DNA from 2 places in the Staphylococcus lugdunensis genome. Region 2 is predicted to be linked to the other one. Evidence: a T-box and tRNA genes for the amino acid it is inferred to sense, from the RefSeq annotation. Region 2 holds a T-box; the other holds one or more tRNA genes.

Region 1 (10,763 bases), 1.2 Mb from region 2:
GCAAGGTGAACCTAATTATTCAGGTCAAATTGCTTATGAAATCGATAAAGAAGTACAACGTATTATTAAAGAACAATATGAACGTTGTAAACAAATATTAATAGAACATCAAGATCAGTTAAAACTTATTGCTAAAACACTATTAACTGAGGAAACATTAGTTGCTGAACAAATTCGCTCATTATTCTATGATGGTAAAATGCCAGAAGTAGATTATGATAGTGCAAAAATAGTAAATAAAGACGATACTGATTTTAGCGATGGTAAATATGGCAAATCGTATGATGAAATTCGTGAAGAACAATTAGAGCAAGGTGACAAAGACGAAGACACGAACAAAGATGCATCAGAAAAAGATCGTGCATCTGAGTCAGATGACACAGCACACGAACAAGCACCAAATATTGATAAACCATATAATCCAAGTGATCCAAACCAGCCTGATCATAGACAACAATGATATTAATCTGTCTCCTTCTGCATATGAATTATTGCGGAAGGAGACTTTTTGATTTTTTTAACGAAACGAAACTGATACAAGCAGGTCATTTTGTTGATATAAACAACAGGTGTATAATAATTGCTCATAATAAGAAAAAACTTGATAAATAAAATATAAAAGTATATAAGGAGATTGTTTATGACACATGATTATATAGTAAAAGCATTGGCGTATGGTGGAGAAATAAGAGCATATGCTGCACTTACCACAGAATCCGTACAAGAAGCTCAAACGCGTCATTATACTTGGCCAACTGCTTCTGCAGCTATGGGAAGAACTATGACTGCCACAGTGATGATGGGGGCAATGCTCAAAGGAGCGCAAAAATTAACAGTTACAGTTGACGGCAAAGGGCCGATAGGTAAAATTATTGCTGATGCTGATGCGCGAGGTAATATACGCGCTTATGTCGATCATCCTCAAACACATTTTCCATTAAATGCACAAGGAAAATTAGATGTAAAACGTGCAGTAGGAACAGAGGGGTCCATTATGGTAGTAAAAGATGTTGGAATGAAGGATTATTTTACAGGAACAAGTCCGATAGTGTCCGGAGAACTAGGAGAAGACTTCACATATTATTATGCAACAAGTGAACAAACACCATCTTCTGTTGGTTTAGGAGTGCTAGTTAATCCAGATAACTCTATTAAAGCAGCAGGTGGCTTTGTAATACAGGTTATGCCAGGCGCATCAAATGATACGATTACGCATTTAGAAAATGTAATTAAGCACATGACACCAGTATCCAAACTGATTGAACAAGGGTTAACACCTGAAAGCATTCTAAGCGAAATTCTTGGACAGGAACACGTTCAAATCATCGATAAGACACCCGTTCAGTTCGAATGTCAATGCAGTCATGAAAAATTTTTAAATGCTATTAAAGGGTTAGGAGAAGCAGAAATACAAGATATGATTACAAAGGATCATGGCGCAGAGGCTACATGTCATTTTTGTAATCAAAAATATAACTATACTGAAGCGGAGTTACAGGGGGTTCTCGAACAATTACAAGCATAGCATGAGTCAATGGTAGTTTAGATGATACTAGGTCAGGGAAACACAAAGATGTATAATAGTTTTAGAGGCATAAATAAGTAAATACATTTGTTTTTTTAGAAAATTCTGATATGATATAACTATATCCGATTAAAGAACTAAGCATTTAGTCAAACTAGAATAAAGGAGTGTTTTTTAATGGCACAAAAAATAGTTGATAATATTACAGAAATTATTGGCAATACACCAGTAGTCAAATTGAGAAACGTTGTAGACGCTGATGCAGCAGATGTATACGTGAAATTAGAATATCAAAATCCAGGTGGTTCTGTTAAAGATCGTATTGCGCTTGCTATGATAGAAAAAGCAGAAAAAGAAGGTAAAATTAAACCTGGCGATACGATAGTTGAACCTACAAGTGGTAACACTGGTATCGGACTTGCATTTGTTTGTGCTGCGAAAGGCTATAAAGCTGTATTTACAATGCCAGAAACAATGAGTTTAGAGCGCCGTAATTTATTGAAAGCTTATGGTGCAGAAGTAGTATTAACACCCGGATCAGAAGCGATGAAAGGTGCAATTAAAAAGGCTAAAGAATTAAAAGAAGAACATGGTTATTTCGAACCACAACAATTTGAAAACCCAGCAAACCCTGAAATTCACGAATTGACTACAGGTCCAGAAATTGTTGAACAATTTGAAGGTAAACAAATTGATGCTTTCTTAGCTGGTGTAGGTACGGGAGGAACTTTATCAGGTGCTGGTAAAGTATTAAAAGAAAAATATCCAAATATTGAAATCGTGGCAATCGAACCAGAAGCATCTCCAGTATTAAGTGGAGGTGAACCTGGTCCACACAAATTACAAGGTTTAGGTGCTGGTTTCGTTCCAGACACACTTAACACAGATATCTATGATAGCATCATTCAAGTTGGCAATGACATTGCGATGGAAACATCACGTCGTGTGGCTAAAGAAGAAGGTATTTTAGCAGGTATTTCTTCAGGTGCAGCCATTCACGCAGCAATTCAAAAAGCTAAAGAATTAGGTAAAGGAAAAACAGTATTAACCGTATTACCAAGTAATGGCGAACGTTACTTATCTACACCGTTATATTCATTTGACGACTAATTTATAGTTCATTTAATTATGCTAGTGAAGTCCCAGTTGGCTTCACTGGTTTTTTTGTTTTTTGAAAAAGCCAGTGTAAAATCTATAAGAGAAATAGATGAATTTTAAATTGCAAATACTGAAATGTTTCTCAAATGAGTGTATCATTATTTATAAGTTAATGATTTAAATGTAGTTGCAGTGTTACATATTCATTTTTTAAGAAAGCAAAGGGTGAAAAAAATGACGAAAACAAAAATTATGGGCATTTTAAATGTGACGCCGGATTCGTTCTCTGATGGGGGTAAATACAATTCAGTGGACAAGGCAGTCGCACGAGCAAAAGAGATGATAGATGAAGGTGTGGATATCATCGATGTGGGTGGCGTATCCACAAGACCAGGTCATACGGAAGTATCATTAGAGGAAGAAATGGAACGCGTTGTACCTGTAGTAGAACAATTGGTTAAATTAGACGTTCAAATTTCTGTTGATACATATCGTAGTGAGGTAGCAGAGGCTTGTTTAAAGCTTGGGGCTACAATGATAAATGACCAATGGGCGGGATTATATGACTCTAAAATATTTGATGTGGTTAGTGACTATAATGCAGAAATTGTGTTAATGCATAACGGCGATGGTCAGAGAGAACAACCTGTTGTTGAAGAAATGCTATTATCGTTATTGACTCAGGCTAATAAAGCAGAAATGGCAGGCATAGAAAAAGGGAACATATGGTTAGACCCTGGTATTGGTTTTGCTAAATCAAGAAGTGAAGAAAAAGAAGTCATGGCACGATTAGATGAACTTGTGGCAACAGAATATCCAGTGCTATTAGCCACGAGTCGTAAACGCTTTATTAAAGAAATGATTGGCAAAGAGACAACGCCAGCAGAACGAGATGAAGCAACAGCTGCTACGACGGTTTATGGTATAATGAAAGGCATTCAGGCGGTTCGCGTGCATAATGTAGACTTAAATGTAAAGCTTGCACAAAGCATCGACTTTTTAAAGGAGAATGAACATGAGCGACATCATCTTTCTTAATGGCATGCGTTTTTATGGCTATCATGGAGCGCTTCATGCAGAAAATGAACTTGGCCAAATTTTTATAGTAGATGTAACACTTAAAGTTGATTTGACTGAAGCAGGGAAAACGGATAATGTCAAAGACACTGTGCATTATGGTGAGGTCTTTGAAGATGTTAAAAACATTGTTGAAGGGCCATCTTGTCAATTGATAGAACATCTTGCAGAACGTATTGCAAAACGTATAAATTCACACTATAATCGTGTAATGGAAACGAAAGTCAGAATCACTAAAGAAAATCCTCCGATTGCAGGTCATTATGATGGCGTTGGTATAGAAATAGTGAGGGAGAATTATTAAATGGTACAAGCTTATCTAGGTTTAGGAAGTAATATTGGCAATCGTTACAAACAGTTGATGCAGGCAATAGACATCCTTGATCATTTTGATGGTATTAAGGTTACACAAGTTTCTCCAATATACGAAACAGCTCCTGTGGGTTATACAGAACAACCACAATTCTTAAATTTATGTGTTGAAATAAATACGCAACTTACACCACGAGAATTGCTCAATTGTTGTTTAGAAACTGAAAAACAGTTACATCGAGTGAGAGAAGTACGTTGGGGTCCACGCACATTAGATGTTGATATCTTATTATATGGAGATGACATCATAGAGTTGGATCAACTAACGATTCCCCACCCAAGGATGACAGAACGTGCATTCGTATTGATACCCCTCAATGACATTGCGTCGACGAAAATAGAACCTCATTCCAAACAAACGATTGGAAACCTAGTTAAGGCAGACGATTCAGTTAAAAAGTATAAACAATGAGAGGCTAATGAAATATGTGGAAAACTGGAGACGTAGAAATTGAAATAGCGTCGTATTAATCCCTTATGTATGGTGGGGGAATATTATTCCACTTTCCGACTTACCGTTTCTCAGTTAATGGCAATAGTGATAATCATCATCCTAACTTGAGAAAAAATGCTTGATTAATCGGGTATAGATGTTGTAATGATAAGATGAAAAGCCTTAGGTAATTCACGGATAATTTATCGTACCTTCCATTACCTCGAAACATGAGCACTTATAGATGAGCCAACTTTAAAAGATAAAGTGGAAATTGCTTTATTACATACGCGCCGTCTTGTAGAATTAAAGGGAGAAAAGATTGGTGTTATGGAAATGCGTAAACACACTTCTTGGTAATTAAAAGGTGTTAATGGCCATGGCAAAGCATGTAAAGCCCTTAAGCCGAAACAGAACAAGGAATGATTATACCTTACAACATTTCCAACAAGAAATTATGCAACAACCAACAGAAAAACAAGAAGTTTAAAGGAGAGAGCAGAATGTCAGAAGAAATGAATGACCAAATGCAGGTCCGTCGTCAAAAGCTACAAGAACTAATCGATTTAGGTATTGATCCTTTTGGGAAACGCTTCGAACGTACAGCTATGGCTGATGACTTAAAAGGAGCATGGGATCAATATTCTAAAGAGGAATTACATGATAAAGAGGCAGAAAGTCATGTAACCATCGCAGGTCGTTTAATGACTAAACGTGGTAAAGGTAAAGCAGGTTTTGCACATATTCAAGACTTGTCAGGTCAAATTCAAATATATGTACGTAAAGATCAAGTTGGAGAAGAACAGTTTGATATTTGGAAAATCGCTGACCTTGGAGACATTGTTGGTATTGATGGTGTTATGTTTAAAACGAATACAGGTGAATTAACAGTTAAAGCTAAAACCTTCACTTTATTATCTAAAGCATTACGTCCGTTACCTGATAAATTCCATGGTTTACAAGATATTGAACAACGCTATCGCCAACGTTATCTAGATTTAATTACAAACAAAGAAAGTACGCAAACGTTCATTCATCGTAGTAAAATCATTCAAGAAATGCGTAACTATTTAAATAATAAAGGATTTTTAGAAGTAGAAACACCAATGATGCATCAAATACCTGGTGGAGCTGCTGCACGTCCATTTGTAACACATCATAATGCCTTAGATGCAACTTTATATATGCGAATAGCTATTGAATTACATTTAAAACGTCTTATTGTAGGTGGCTTAGAAAAAGTATATGAAATAGGTCGTGTGTTCCGTAACGAAGGTGTCTCAACTCGACATAACCCAGAGTTTACAATGATTGAACTTTATGAAGCATATGCAGATTTCCACGATATTATGGATTTAACAGAATCACTCATTCGCCATATTGCACAAGAAGTATTTGGCTCAGCAAAAGTTCAATACAATGGAGAAGAAATCGATTTAGAATCATCTTGGACAAGATTGCATATTGTAGATGCAGTTAAAGAAGCTACAGGTGTAGATTTCTATCAAGTAAAATCAGACGAAGAAGCAATAGCATTAGCTAAAGAACACGGTATTGAAATTAAAGAAAACATGAAGTATGGACATATCTTGAATGAGTTCTTTGAACAAAAAGTTGAAGAAACACTTATTCAACCAACATTCATTTATGGACATCCAATCGAAATATCACCATTAGCGAAGAAAAATCCGGAAGACCCAAGATTTACAGATCGTTTTGAACTATTTATTGTTGGAAGAGAACATGCAAATGCCTTCACAGAACTAAATGACCCAATCGATCAAAGAGAACGCTTTGAAGCACAATTAGTAGAAAAAGCACAAGGTAATGATGAAGCACATGAAATGGATGAAGATTTCATTGAAGCATTAGAATATGGTATGCCGCCAACAGGTGGATTAGGAATCGGAATTGATAGACTTGTGATGTTATTAACAGATTCACCATCTATTCGTGATGTACTATTATTCCCATATATGCGACAAAAATAAATGATAGCAACAGATTTGTACAAAATACAAGTACGACACTGATAATCGAATATACGAAATAAATGCCCGAAGCAAATTAAGCTTTGGGCATTTTAAATATACAATTCATATCGCACTTAAATTAATAATCTTAGTTGTGAAGAAAAAATATATAAAAAAAGAATAGATTTTAACGTGCAGATATGATAACATTTATCGAGTGTCAAAGAGAAAAAATGATGAATGATATATCATGAAAAAATATATAAAAAACAATTGACATGACTAATGATGTGTTGTAACATATAAAAGTCGTCAATTTCATGGACGTGAAATTTAAACGCAATGTAAATCAATTTTAAACAAAGTGTAAAATTGACTATTGAAACGTTTGAATAAAGTTAGTAAAATTAGTAAAGTAAGCTATTTGTCTGGTGACAATGGCAAGGAGGTCACACCTGTTCCCATGCCGAACACAGAAGTTAAGCTCCTTAGCGCCGATGGTAGTCGGACTTACGTTCCGCTAGAGTAGGACGTTGCCAGGCAATGATGAATCGGAGAATTAGCTCAGCTGGGAGAGCATCTGCCTTACAAGCAGAGGGTCGGCGGTTCGAACCCGTCATTCTCCACCATTTGAATAGCCGGCCTAGCTCAATTGGCAGAGCAACTGACTTGTAATCAGTAGGTTGGGGGTTCGATTCCTCTGGCCGGCACCATCTTTTGAGCCATTAGCTCAGTTGGTAGAGCATCTGACTTTTAATCAGAGGGTCAGAGGTTCGAATCCTCTATGGCTCATTACGATTTATATAAGCAGAAGTAGTTCAGCGGTAGAATACGACCTTGCCAAGGTCGGGGTCGCGGGTTCGAATCCCGTCTTCTGCTCCATTATTTTGCCGGGGTGGCGGAACTGGCAGACGCACAGGACTTAAAATCCTGCGGTGAGAGATCACCGTACCGGTTCGATTCCGGTCCTCGGCACCATTTTATAAAGCGCCCGTAGCTCAACTGGATAGAGCGTTTGACTACGGATCAAGAGGTTATGGGTTCGACTCCTATCGGGCGCGCTTTTTATAAACATAATTTAATACGGGAAGTAGCTCAGCTTGGTAGAGCACTTGGTTTGGGACCAAGGGGTCGCAGGTTCGAATCCTGTCTTCCCGACTTCTTGAATAAATGGGGGCTTAGCTCAGCTGGGAGAGCGCCTGCTTTGCACGCAGGAGGTCAGCGGTTCGATCCCGCTAGTCTCCACCATTATTTTTTAGAAATGAACATTGAAAACTGAATGACAATATGTCAACGTTAATTCCAATAATGTAACGAAACGTTACAAAGATTTAATTAGTATTTATGAGCTAATCAAACATCATAATTTTTTATGGAGAGTTTGATCCTGGCTCAGGATGAACGCTGGCGGCGTGCCTAATACATGCAAGTCGAGCGAACAGATAAGGAGCTTGCTCCTTTGACGTTAGCGGCGGACGGGTGAGTAACACGTGGGTAACCTACCTATAAGACTGGGACAACTTCGGGAAACCGGAGCTAATACCGGATAATATGTTGAACCGCATGGTTCAATAGTGAAAGATGGTTTTGCTATCACTTATAGATGGACCCGCGCCGTATTAGCTAGTTGGTGAGGTAACGGCTTACCAAGGCAACGATACGTAGCCGACCTGAGAGGGTGATCGGCCACACTGGAACTGAGACACGGTCCAGACTCCTACGGGAGGCAGCAGTAGGGAATCTTCCGCAATGGGCGAAAGCCTGACGGAGCAACGCCGCGTGAGTGATGAAGGTCTTAGGATCGTAAAACTCTGTTATTAGGGAAGAACAAACGTGTAAGTAACTGTGCACGTCTTGACGGTACCTAATCAGAAAGCCACGGCTAACTACGTGCCAGCAGCCGCGGTAATACGTAGGTGGCAAGCGTTATCCGGAATTATTGGGCGTAAAGCGCGCGTAGGCGGTTTTTTAAGTCTGATGTGAAAGCCCACGGCTCAACCGTGGAGGGTCATTGGAAACTGGAAAACTTGAGTGCAGAAGAGGAAAGTGGAATTCCATGTGTAGCGGTGAAATGCGCAGAGATATGGAGGAACACCAGTGGCGAAGGCGACTTTCTGGTCTGTAACTGACGCTGATGTGCGAAAGCGTGGGGATCAAACAGGATTAGATACCCTGGTAGTCCACGCCGTAAACGATGAGTGCTAAGTGTTAGGGGGTTTCCGCCCCTTAGTGCTGCAGCTAACGCATTAAGCACTCCGCCTGGGGAGTACGACCGCAAGGTTGAAACTCAAAGGAATTGACGGGGACCCGCACAAGCGGTGGAGCATGTGGTTTAATTCGAAGCAACGCGAAGAACCTTACCAAATCTTGACATCCTTTGACCGCTCTAGAGATAGAGTCTTCCCCTTCGGGGGACAAAGTGACAGGTGGTGCATGGTTGTCGTCAGCTCGTGTCGTGAGATGTTGGGTTAAGTCCCGCAACGAGCGCAACCCTTAAGCTTAGTTGCCATCATTTAGTTGGGCACTCTAAGTTGACTGCCGGTGACAAACCGGAGGAAGGTGGGGATGACGTCAAATCATCATGCCCCTTATGATTTGGGCTACACACGTGCTACAATGGACAATACAAAGGGCAGCGAAACCGCGAGGTCAAGCAAATCCCATAAAGTTGTTCTCAGTTCGGATTGTAGTCTGCAACTCGACTACATGAAGCTGGAATCGCTAGTAATCGTAGATCAGCATGCTACGGTGAATACGTTCCCGGGTCTTGTACACACCGCCCGTCACACCACGAGAGTTTGTAACACCCGAAGCCGGTGGAGTAACCATTTGGAGCTAGCCGTCGAAGGTGGGACAAATGATTGGGGTGAAGTCGTAACAAGGTAGCCGTATCGGAAGGTGCGGCTGGATCACCTCCTTTCTAAGGATATATTCGGAACATCTTCTACGAAGATGCGGAATAACGTGACATATTGTATTCAGTTTTGAATGTTTATTAACATTCAAATAAATCGTTTTAAAAGAGAGCGTTTGACAAATAATACTATTTGCCAATGCTTCATTTAAAATTGATTGTTGTACTTTGAAAACTAGATAAGTAAGTAAATTAGATTTTACCAAGCAAAACCGAGTGAATTAGAGTTTTAAATAAGCTTGAATTCATAAGAAATAATCGCTAGTGTTCGAAAGAACACTCACAAGATTAATAACACATACACACTTATATAATTTTGAAAGAAAACGTTTGTCAGGCGAGGCGTTGAAGCATTTCTAAGCGCAGTTTACTTTTGTAAATGAGCATTAGAAATGATGAAACAACAAAGCATGCGCGCGTTTGACTCAAAATGAATGAGCTTTAAAATGGTGAAACGAAGCCATATGAATGCGATTGACTTAAAGCGCAGTGTGGAAGATTAAGTTATTAAGGGCGCACGGTGGATGCCTTGGCACTAGAAGCCGATGAAGGACGTTACTAACGACGATATGCTTTGGGTAGCTGTAAGTAAGCATTGATCCAGAGATTTCCGAATGGGGAAACCCAGCACAAGTTATGTTGTGTTATCGACATGTGAATACATAGCATGTTAGAAGGCAGACCCGGAGAACTGAAACATCTTAGTACCCGGAGGAAGAGAAAGAAAAATCGATTCCCTGAGTAGCGGCGAGCGAAACGGGAAGAGCCCAAACCAATAAGCTTGCTTATTGGGGTTGTAGGACACTCTATACGGAGTTACAAAGGAATATATTAGACGAATCATCTGGAAAGATGAATCAAAGAAGGTAATAATCCTGTAGTTGAAAATATGTTCTCTCTTGAGTGGATCCTGAGTACGACGGAGCACGTGAAATTCCGTCGGAATCTGGGAGGACCATCTCCTAAGGCTAAATACTCTCTAGTGACCGATAGTGAACCAGTACCGTGAGGGAAAGGTGAAAAGTACCCCGGAAGGGGAGTGAAAGAGAACTTGAAACCGTGTGCTTACAAGTAGTCAGAGCCCGTTAATGGGTGATGGCGTGCCTTTTGTAGAATGAACCGGCGAGTTACGATTTGATGCAAGGTTAAGCAGGAAATGTGGAGCCGTAGCGAAAGCGAGTCTGAATAGGGCGTTGAGTATTTGGTCGTAGACCCGAAACCAGGTGATCTACCCTTGGTCAGGTTGAAGTTCAGGTAACACTGAATGGAGGACCGAACCGACTTACGTTGAAAAGTGAGCGGATGAACTGAGGGTAGCGGAGAAATTCCAATCGAACTTGGAGATAGCTGGTTCTCTCCGAAATAGCTTTA
Region 2 (10,763 bases):
ATTCAGCATCAGGTGCAAAACCAAGTGTTGGCATTTCTTCTGTTTGGAAATATCTTTCAGTACACTTCCAATCAGACTCTTCATCTGTACCAATAATCATATGAATACGTTTTTTCCAATCAACATTCATATCATTTAAAATCTTAATAGCATAATAAGCTGCAATCGTAGGTCCTTTATCATCGAGTGTTCCTCTTGCTATAATGGCATCATCAGTCACAACAGGTTTAAATGGATCTAAATTCCAGCCATCTCCAGCAGGTACAACATCAACGTGACATAATATCCCCAATACATCATCGCCTTTTCCTGCTTCAATTCTTCCAGCGATATGGTCAACATCATGCGTAGCAAAACCATCTCTTTGAGCAATTTCATACATGTAATCTAATGCTTTTCTAGGTCCTGGGCCAACTGGTGCGTCCTCAGATGCTAGACTATCATCACGAACACTTTCAATTGAAAGCAGGCCGTTTAAGTCATCTATTATTTTACTTTCATATTCTTGAACCTTTTCTTTCCACATTTAGATCAACTTCCTTTTTTAATTTATATTTTCTATTCTACATAATTTATGCTATAAATTACAGTCAGATCTAAGAAGAATTACAAAATGTTCAGACAATTAGAGATTTTGGCAGTTCATTATTTAATTTTTGGCTTATTAAATGAATCATTATTTCACTAATAAAACAGAAAAATACACATCCAGCAATGCCGAATGTGTATTTTTCTATTTTAATGATACACTTTTATTTGTTTCGATTATTTTTTAAATCTTCTTCTGTCACTACACGTAAATTATTTGATGCTGATCCACCTTCATCATCAAATTTCACTTCTTCAAGTTCCTTTTGATTATCTTTTTTAGAAGTTAATTTAGATTTTTGTTCTTGAATAAAGCCTTTTGGATCATTTTTTATTTTATTCATGTATGCTTGTGGATTGTTCTTTACATCTTGAATTTTGTTTGTTGCTCTAGATCCAAGGTCATTTGCGATTTCTTTTGCATTTTCCTTGTAGCTTTCTGGATCTTCTTTATATTTATTGTATTCTACCTTTAATTTGTCACGGTTTTCTTTTCTAGACAATATCACAGCTGCTGCCGCTGTTCCTAAACCTAGTATTACTCTGAAAAAACCTGCTTTTTTAGCCATGTAAAACACCTTCTCTTTCGAATATTATTTTAATTGCTCGATATCGGTTTGCGTTAATACACGATATTGACCCTCGTCCAACTCTTCATCTAAACGTAGGTTAGCAATTTGTATGCGTTTCAATTCTAATACCTCATTTTCAATGCTATGAAACATTCTTTTTATTTGATGATATCTTCCTTCATATATAGTAACCTTTGAGTGGTAGTCATCAATTATGGTTAGTTCAGCTGGTTTTGTCAAACCATCAGACAACATCACACCTTGTTTAAACATATACTGGTTATCTTTAGTCACTGGATACTTAGAAGTTACTAAATATGTCTTAGCTACATGCTTGTTGGGGTTCATCAAATTGTGGCTAAATTGACCATCGTTAGTGATGAGTAATAAGCCCTCAGTATCTTTATCTAACCGGCCTACTGGAAATAGATCTAAATATTTATAGTCTTTTATTAAATCAATGACTGTTGCCTGTTTAGGGTCTTCGGTGGCTGAAATATAGCCTTTAGGTTTATTCAACATCAAATATACCGTTTCAACATAATCTATTTGATGACCATGAATTTGAACAACATCATGATGTGGATCGATTTGAGTTTTAGCAGATTTTTCTACTTTTCCATTAACCGTCACATTCCCCTTTTTTAAGGATTGCTTTACTTCTGTACGCGTACCTTGACCCATATGTGCTAAAAATTTATCTAGTCTCATCATCTTAAAAACCCGATTCTATTACGTACTTTTTGAGCTACATCACCTAAAAATTCATCAGCTAATTTTGTTTTAATTGTTGCAAAGCCGTAAATCATTGCGCCTATTAAAACACAGACTAAGAGAATGATTAGTGCATAGAGTTTACGCTCAACAGGTAAGAATTGTGTCAATAATAAATATGTTAGCTCAACGCCAATCATCATGATAAAGCCATAAATAAATATTTTAGCAAAGTGAATAAACGTTTCGGTAAATTCAAATTTTGCATAAACCTTTAAAATAACAAAGTTTGCAATATTAGCAGCTAGTAATGCTATTGCGGTACTCAATACTGCGCCAACTGTATGGAATGCCATAATTAAAGGAATATTGAGTAATAATTTTAAAATAACTGAGCCTAAAATAACAAACACAGTTAATTTCTGTTTATCGATGCCTTGCAACATTGATGCTGTTACACTTAATAATGAAATTAATATTGCTACAGGTGCATACCAGAATAAAATAAATTGACCATCGGGATTATATTGGTAGAACACTGTATAAAGCGGTGATGCTAATGCCATAATTCCTAAACTTGCTGGAACAGTAATAAACATTAATACACCTAATGACGTTCTTATTTGACGATGCATTTCAATTAAACGTCCTTCAGCATAAGTTTTCGTAATATATGGAATTAAACTCACTGCAAACCCAGCAGCTAATGATGTTGGAATCATTACAATTTTATTGGTTGTGAAATTCAAAATAGAGAAAAAGTATCCTTGTTTTTCAAAAAAACCTACTAAATCAAGCGCATTATTATGCGTAAACATATCAACTAAATTATATAAAGAAAAGTTAAGACTTACTATAACAAATGGAATACTGTATGAAATAATCTCTTTATACATTTGAGTATAAGTCACATTCATTCCTGTTTGGTCAGAAGCCACCATTTTATCAATATGTGGTTTCCTTTTACGCCAGTAATACCACAATGTTAATATACCTGCGATTGCACCAACTGCTGCAGCAATCGTCGCTATACCATTGGCTATTAAAATTGCACCATGAAATACATGAAGTACTAAATAACTTCCAACTAATATAAAGATAATACGAGCAACTTGTTCATTTACTTCAGACACTGCTGTAGGCCCCATAGATTGATATCCCTGGAATACACCTCTCCACGTAGCTAATAAAGGAATAAAGATAACAACAACACTAATCACTCTAATGATCCAAGTAATATCAGCTACAGACCACTCACTAGCGCTTACTTCTTTACCAAGCGTTAATGTAGCTATTTCAGGAGCAAGTGCAAATAGTAATAAAAATCCAATGATTCCGGTTATAAACATAACGACAAAACTAGATTTGTAAAGCTTTTGTCCAATTTTATATGCACCTAAAGCATTGTATTTGGCTACATATTTTGATGCAGCTAATGGTACACCAGCTGTAGCAACAGCAATGGCAATATTATATGGTGTATATGCATAGTTAAATGGAATCAAATTTGTTTCAGCATCGCCACCACCAGCGCCCATGATTGCATAAAAAGGAATTACAAATAACACACCAAGTATCTTTGTAATTAAAATACTGATTGTTATTAGAAAGGTACCACGTACCATTTCTTTATTCTCACTCATAATTATCTTCCTACCTTTAGTTTAAACTCTTCTTAAAAAGCTTAAATAATAATCAAGACTTACATTATTATAAAATATATCATAAATCGCACAACGTTTCCCAACAACTTTGTAAAATTTTGTGCAGATTTTATTTAATTATAGTAACTATAGATGCTCTTGTATTAGTTACACATTTATGCAAATCTTAAAATAATTAATTTTAAAATATGTTATTAACCAATCCTTGATTATATGAATACCGCATTAAAAAATAAATTTTATGGAGTCAGGGACATCATTATGTTTTGGACTATAAACTGAATATTGGCAGTAATTGACTGGATTGAAAATACGCTTATACTAAGCTTTTTTCAATCCTAGTCAACCTTGCCGGGGCGGTACTACGAATTCATGATAAATTCTGTCCCGCTCTCAATTTTTTCAGCTTGTTTAAATGTGAATTGACAACATACACTTAATAATGTCATAAGCAATTGGGACATTGCAAATAATAATGTAGCCATATAGTGTAAGTGTCGTATACAATAGCAGTAGTAACTATTGGAGGATTCAACTATGTATCAAACAATTATAATAGGAGGCGGTCCAAGTGGCTTAATGGCTGCAGTTGCAGCAAGCCAATCAGGACAACGTGTATTATTAATAGAAAAGAAAAAAGGTTTAGGACGCAAGTTGAAGATTTCAGGTGGTGGACGCTGTAATGTCACAAATCGCTTACCTTATGAAGAAATAATTAAAAATATTCCAGGTAACGGAAAATTTTTATACAGTCCATTTTCAACATTTGATAATGAATCTATTATTCAATTCTTTGAATCCCGAGCTGTTAAACTAAAAGAAGAAGATCATGGCCGCATGTTTCCCGTCTCAAACAAAGCCCAAGATGTTGTAAATGCTTTAGTTCAAACGATTCATTCTCAGAATGTCGATATAATTGAAGAAACACCTGTAACTCGTATTGAAAAATCAACAAATGATAGTTTTATCGTACATACCCAATCTAAAAGTTATAATGGCAAAACATTAGTGATTGCAACTGGTGGGACTAGTGTGCCACAAACCGGTTCAACTGGAGATGGCTATCGTTTTGCACAAGCAATGGGACATACGATTACCGAATTATTCCCCACGGAAGTACCTATCACATCAAACGAGTCTTTTATTAAAGAACAACGCTTAAAAGGTCTAAGCCTTAAAGATGTTTGTTTATCAGTACATAAGAAAAACGGCAAAATACGTATTAGTCATAAAATGGACATGATTTTCACCCACTTTGGGATAAGCGGCCCCGCTGCATTAAGATGTAGCCAATTTATTTACAAAGAACAGAAACAGCAAAAAACGCAACAAATAACAATGTCTTTAGATGTATTTCCAGATTTAAATAAAGACAAATTAAGTCAAAAAATTAATAAGCGTATTCAATCACAGCCAAATAAAATTATAAAAAATAGTTTACATGGTTTAATTGAAGAACGTTACTTAATATTTGCGTTAGAACGTGCAAACATTAATGATGACATGACAGGACATCACCTTTCAAATCAGCAATTGCAACAACTTGTTGAAATATTTAAAGGATTTAAATTTAAAGTTAACGGCACATTACCTATAGATAAAGCATTTGTAACTGGCGGCGGTGTTTCCTTAAAAGAAATTTGGCCTAAAACAATGATGTCTAAACTTGAACCAGGTTTATTTTTGTGTGGAGAGGTCTTAGATATTCACGGTTATACTGGTGGTTATAATATTACTAGCGCCCTTGTGACTGGACATGTCGCAGGCCTCAATGCCGGAAGTTATTTATATCATTAACTTTATAGCTAGCATTTTTTAAATCACGTTTAGACTTGGCTTTAAAAAATAAACACCCATTTAGCTACCGTTAATAAATGGGTGTTTATTAAATCTATTAAAATTCATTTACTTAAAAATTAAATACGTTTTATTTCTAATCCTTCATTGCCCCAAGCTTTCATACCGCCTTCTACATTGACTGCATGAATATCTTGTTTTTCTAAATATCGAGCTACTTTTTCACTTCGAACACCTGCAGCACAAATAATATAGTAAGTATCATTTGTATTAAAATAATCAATATTTGATTCAATTTTATCCATAGGAATCGTTTCTGCACCAGGTATGATACCCATAGATGTTTCCTCATCTGTACGAACATCAACAATATTAACTGGATTAGATTCTAATACTTTATTTTTCAAATCTTCAACAGTTATTGAATCCATTATTCAACACTCCTTTATTTATTTTGCTACAATATTTACTAGTTTTTGAGGGACTGCTATTACTTTCTTAATTTCTTTACCATCTATAGCCATTTTAACATTTTCATTTTCTAATGCTAATTCTTGCATTTCTTCTTTGGACAGCTCTTTAGGTATGGTTAGTTTTGCACGCACTTTACCATTTACTTGAACGACAATTTCAACTTCACTATCAACCAACAGTGTTTCATTATAAGTTGGCCATGGCTGATAAGTAATCGTTTCATCATGTCCTAATTTTTGCCATAATTCTTCACCTATGTGTGGCGCAATAGGCGCAAGCATCTTCACAAAGCCTTCCGCATATGGTTGATAAATTTCATCTACTTTATAACATTCATTAATAAAGACCATCAACTGACTGATAGCAGTATTAAAATTCAATGTATCAAAGTCTTCTGTCACTTTTTTAACCGTTTGATTATATACTTTATCTAATGATTTATTATTTGATTCAACAAATTTTTGAGATAGGCTATCATCCTCATTGATAAATAAACGCCAAACTCGGTCTAAGAAACGTCTTGAGCCATCTAAACCATTCTCACTCCAGGCAATAGCAGCATCCAAAGGCCCCATAAACATTTCATAAAGTCGTAAAGTGTCAGCACCATGAGAATTTACAATATCATCTGGGTTAACAACATTACCTTTGGATTTACTCATTTTCTCATTGCCTTCACCTAAAATCATACCTTGGTTAAATAATTTTTGGAATGGCTCTTTTGTTGGAACTACGCCTAAATCATATAAGACTTTATGCCAGAATCGAGCATACAACAAATGAAGTACTGCGTGCTCAACGCCGCCGATGTATAAATCAACTGGTAACCAATGCTTTAATTTTTCTGGATCTGCTAACATTTGCTCATTATGAGGATCAATATAACGTAAGTAATACCAACAGCTGCCAGCCCATTGTGGCATTGTGTTCGTTTCACGACGACCTCTCATTCCCGTTTCTTCATCTACAACGTTAACAAAATCATCTATATTAGCTAATGGTGATTCACCAGTTCCAGACGGTTTAATTTCATCAGTTTCTGGTAATAATAGTGGTAATTCTTCTTCTGGTACCGTCGTCATTGTTCCATCTTCCCAATGAATGATTGGTATTGGTTCACCCCAATAACGCTGTCTACTAAATAACCAGTCACGCAACTTATAGTTAACTTTTTTCTCACCGGCACCTTTTGCTTCTAATAACTCAATTGCTTTAGCAATAGCCTGTTCATTATTTAAACCATCTAAGTCACCAGAGTTAACGTGCTCTCCTGCACCAGTATAAGCCTCTTTTTGAACATCTCCACCAGCAATAACTTCTATAATCGGCAAATTAAATTTAACCGCAAATTCGTGGTCGCGTTCATCATGAGCAGGCACTGCCATAACAGCTCCAGTACCATAACTAGATAATACATAATCAGCAATCCAAATCGGTAATTTTTCACCAGATAAAGGATTAATCGCATATGCGCCAGTAAAAACACCAGATTTATCTTTTGCCAAATCCGTACGCTCAAGGTCAGATTTTTTAGATGCAGCTTCTTGATATTTCTTAACTTCTTCAAAATTTTCAGTTGTTGTAATTTTTTCCACAAGCGCATGCTCTGGACTTAATACTAAGAAAGTCGTACCAAAAATCGTATCTGGACGCGTAGTGAAGACGTCTATTGTGTCATTCTCTCCTTCAACTTTGAAAGAAACACGTGCCCCTTCTGAGCGACCAATCCAATTACGCTGCATATCTTTTATCGATTCAGGCCAATCTAAGTCATCCAAATCTTCTAGTAGTCGATCGGCATATTCTGTGATCTTGAGTACCCATTGTTTCATAGGTCTACGGTATACAGGATGGCCTCCTCGTTCAGAAACACCATCAACAACCTCTTCATTAGATAAAACCGTGCCAAGTGCTGGACACCAGTTTACCGCTACTTCATCAACATAAGCTAACCCCTTATTATAAAGTTGGATAAAAATCCATTGTGTCCATTTATAATATTCAGGATCTGTTGTATTAACTTCTCTATCCCAATCATAACTAAATCCTAATTCTTGAATTTGACGTTTAAAAGTTTGAATATTTTGTTTCGTAAATGCTCGTGGATCGTTTCCAGTATCAAGTGCATATTGTTCTGCAGGTAAGCCAAACGCATCCCAGCCCATTGGATGTAAGACGTTATAGCCTTGCATACGTTTATAGCGTGAAATAATATCCGTAGCAGTATATCCTTCTGGATGTCCTACGTGTAAACCAGCACCTGATGGATAAGGAAACATATCTAAGGCATAAAATTTCTTTTGTCCCAAGTTATCACTTGTCTTAAATGTTTGATTATCTAGCCAGAAACATTGCCATTTTTTTTCGATTTTTTTGTGATTGTAATTCACTTTTTTTCCTCCTACTCAATAAAAAAACACCTCATACTATTATAAATAAAGTATAGGGACGACAATTATGCCGCGGTACCACCCTAGTTCACATATATGTGCACTTAATTAAATAGTAAGAGATGTATATTACATTAAATAACGGTAAGTTCACTTAATACTTAACGCTAGTTTACACCACCACTAGCTCTCTGTTGAAAAATATTTAAGTTACTACTCCAATACACTTTAATATTATTGGATAATGTAACTGATTGCAAGTGCAAGTTATTACATAACTGAACAATTAATATAGAAGCCTAGCTCAGTCAATTAACATGGTTATATTGTTTTATCCTTAGGCATATTTTTATCAAAAACAGCTAAAAAACACAATGCTATGCTTAATAACACAATCATGCCAATAAACATGGTACTCATATTAAAGGCATCGACTAAAATACCACCTATAAGTGGCCCAAATGCTTTACCGACCGTAGAAGCTGAATTAACAAACCCCTGATACTGTCCTTGTTTACCATCAGGCGCTAAAAAATTCGCGATAGTTGGGACAGCAGGCCAAACGAACATTTCGCCAAATGTTAATATAATCATACCAATGAGAAAGACACTAAATTGTTCAGCAAAACTAGTCACTAAAAACGACACCATAAAAATAATAATACCTACAATCATTTGTTTTTTTATATTTCCTTTGAGTATACGAATTACCGGACTTATCAAAGGCTGTGCAACTAAAATCATAATACCATTCACTGTCCACAATATACTATATTGCGACATTGAGATATCGATGTCTTGTGTAAATGAAGCAATCGTACTTTCCCATTGTATATATGCAATCCAACAAATACTAAACATAATACATAAAAGGATTAATGCTTTAAATCTGCGTTTTTGGTCTTTATTTTCCAACTCAAGATTATCTGGCTTGTGCATCTTTACAGAATACTCGAGATTGAATTGTGTGACAGCTACAATCGCGAATAGCACATACATTAATAAATTTGCAATAAAAATATAGTTAAAACTAAGCTCAGCAACAAAGCCTCCTAAAGCAGCACCAAGTGCGACACCAATATTTTGAGCTAAGTAGATAGCATTAAACGTTTGCCGTCCACCATTGGGCCACACTGCTCCGGCCATAGCATAAATTGCTGGTACAATCATGCCACCACCAAAACCAAGCATAACTAACCATACTGCATACCAAGGCCAACCATGGAAAAAATTTAGCATCGTTGTACTAACTAAACACACAGCAGTTCCAGTTAAAATCGTACGATAACCACCTAATTTATCAAACAAACTACCACCTAATAAGTTACCAACAACCATACCAAATGAATTTATCATTAACACAATACCTGCAATAGTAAGGCTTTTATCGAGCTCTTCTTTCATATATATCGTATTTAAAGGCCATAAAAAACTAGAACCGGTAATATTGAGCGCCATGCCTATTACCAGCATCCATACTGATTTAGGTATATTCATACACTGAGTCCTTTCTCTCTCTTTTCTCAATCTACAATAGACACTATAACATTAAAATATGTTAAAATCTTTACTTAGAAACAATTAGAAAGGAAAATGTCTTATGGGTAAATATTTCCCGTATGCTTTTGAGAATAAACGCTATCATACTTGGAATTACCATTTAAAAAATAAATTTGGCCAAAAAATATTTAAAGTGGCATTAGATGGCGGCTTTGACTGCCCTAATCGTGACGGAACTGTTGCACATGGTGGTTGTACATTTTGTTCTGCAGCTGGTAGCGGCGATTTTGCTGGAAATCGAGCTGACCCTATTGAAGTTCAGTTTCAACAAATCAAAGCAAAAATGCATGAGAAATGGCATGAAGGAAAATACATTGCCTACTTTCAAGCGTTCACTAATACACACGCCCCTGTTGAAATACTAAAGGAAAAATATGAACCTGTATTACAAGAAGAAGGTGTTGTAGGATTATCCATTGCCACGCGTCCAGACTGTTTACCAGATGATGTAGTAGAATACCTTGCTGAGCTAAACAAACGCACATACTTATGGGTTGAATTAGGACTCCAAACGATACATCAGTCTACATCTGATTTAATAAATCGTGCACACGATATGCAAACATATTATGATGGGGTCGCTAAATTAAGAAAACATAATATTAATATCTGTACGCATATTATTAATGGTTTACCTGGCGAAGATTACGATATGATGATGGCCACAGCCCGTGAAGTTGCCAAAATGGATGTTCAAGGCATAAAAATACATCTACTTCATTTATTAAAAGGAACACCTATGGTAAAACAGTACGATAAGGGTTTACTAAAATTTATGAGTCAGCAAGAATATACTAACCTAGTATGTGATCAACTTGAAATCTTACCCCCAGAGATGATAATTCATCGTATTACAGGCGATGGACCCATTGATTTGATGGTAGGACCAATGTGGAGTGTTAACAAGTGGGAAGTTTTAAATAATATCGATGATGAGCTCGCTAGACGTAATTCTTATCAAGGGAAATTTCACAAAGAGCGGATTCAAATATGAAATTAGAACG

Evidence for each region. The T-box of region 2 lies ahead of leuS (leucine--tRNA ligase). A T-box ahead of a tRNA ligase gene usually reads a tRNA of that ligase, here a tRNA-Leu.
Region 1: it has a tRNA-Leu gene. The T-box ahead of leuS (leucine--tRNA ligase) is inferred to sense a tRNA for this amino acid. The anticodon was not compared.

Annotation. Positions count from the first base shown of each region.
Region 1 covers NZ_CP014022.1:1,244,105-1,254,867, reverse strand. Annotated here, with positions in the region: gene ftsH (ATP-dependent zinc metalloprotease FtsH) at 1-460, shown strand, start outside; gene hslO (Hsp33 family molecular chaperone HslO) at 641-1,525, shown strand; gene cysK (cysteine synthase A) at 1,703-2,635, shown strand; gene folP (dihydropteroate synthase) at 2,858-3,661, shown strand; gene folB (dihydroneopterin aldolase) at 3,639-4,004, shown strand; gene folK (2-amino-4-hydroxy-6-hydroxymethyldihydropteridine diphosphokinase) at 4,005-4,484, shown strand; gene lysS (lysine--tRNA ligase) at 5,009-6,496, shown strand; rRNA gene rrf (5S ribosomal RNA) at 6,906-7,020, shown strand; tRNA gene AL499_RS05915 (tRNA-Val) at 7,032-7,107, shown strand; tRNA gene AL499_RS05910 (tRNA-Thr) at 7,116-7,191, shown strand; tRNA gene AL499_RS05905 (tRNA-Lys) at 7,198-7,270, shown strand; tRNA gene AL499_RS05900 (tRNA-Gly) at 7,286-7,360, shown strand; tRNA gene AL499_RS05895 (tRNA-Leu) at 7,368-7,456, shown strand; tRNA gene AL499_RS05890 (tRNA-Arg) at 7,466-7,539, shown strand; tRNA gene AL499_RS05885 (tRNA-Pro) at 7,563-7,636, shown strand; tRNA gene AL499_RS05880 (tRNA-Ala) at 7,651-7,726, shown strand; rRNA gene AL499_RS05875 (16S ribosomal RNA) at 7,848-9,398, shown strand; rRNA gene AL499_RS05870 (23S ribosomal RNA) at 9,890-10,763, shown strand, end outside.
Region 2 covers NZ_CP014022.1:32,639-43,401, reverse strand. Annotated here, with positions in the region: gene pepV (dipeptidase PepV) at 1-526, opposite strand, end outside; gene AL499_RS00260 (YtxH domain-containing protein) at 753-1,157, opposite strand; gene AL499_RS00255 (pseudouridine synthase) at 1,182-1,871, opposite strand; gene AL499_RS00250 (putative polysaccharide biosynthesis protein) at 1,871-3,517, opposite strand; gene AL499_RS00245 (BaiN/RdsA family NAD(P)/FAD-dependent oxidoreductase) at 4,076-5,335, shown strand; gene AL499_RS00240 (rhodanese-like domain-containing protein) at 5,455-5,766, opposite strand; gene leuS (leucine--tRNA ligase) at 5,785-8,199, opposite strand; T-box leader at 8,251-8,435, opposite strand; gene AL499_RS00230 (MDR family MFS transporter) at 8,521-9,696, opposite strand; gene mnmL (tRNA modification radical SAM protein MnmL/YtqA) at 9,800-10,753, shown strand; gene mnmM (tRNA 5-(aminomethyl)-2-thiouridylate-methyltransferase MnmM) at 10,750-10,763, shown strand, end outside.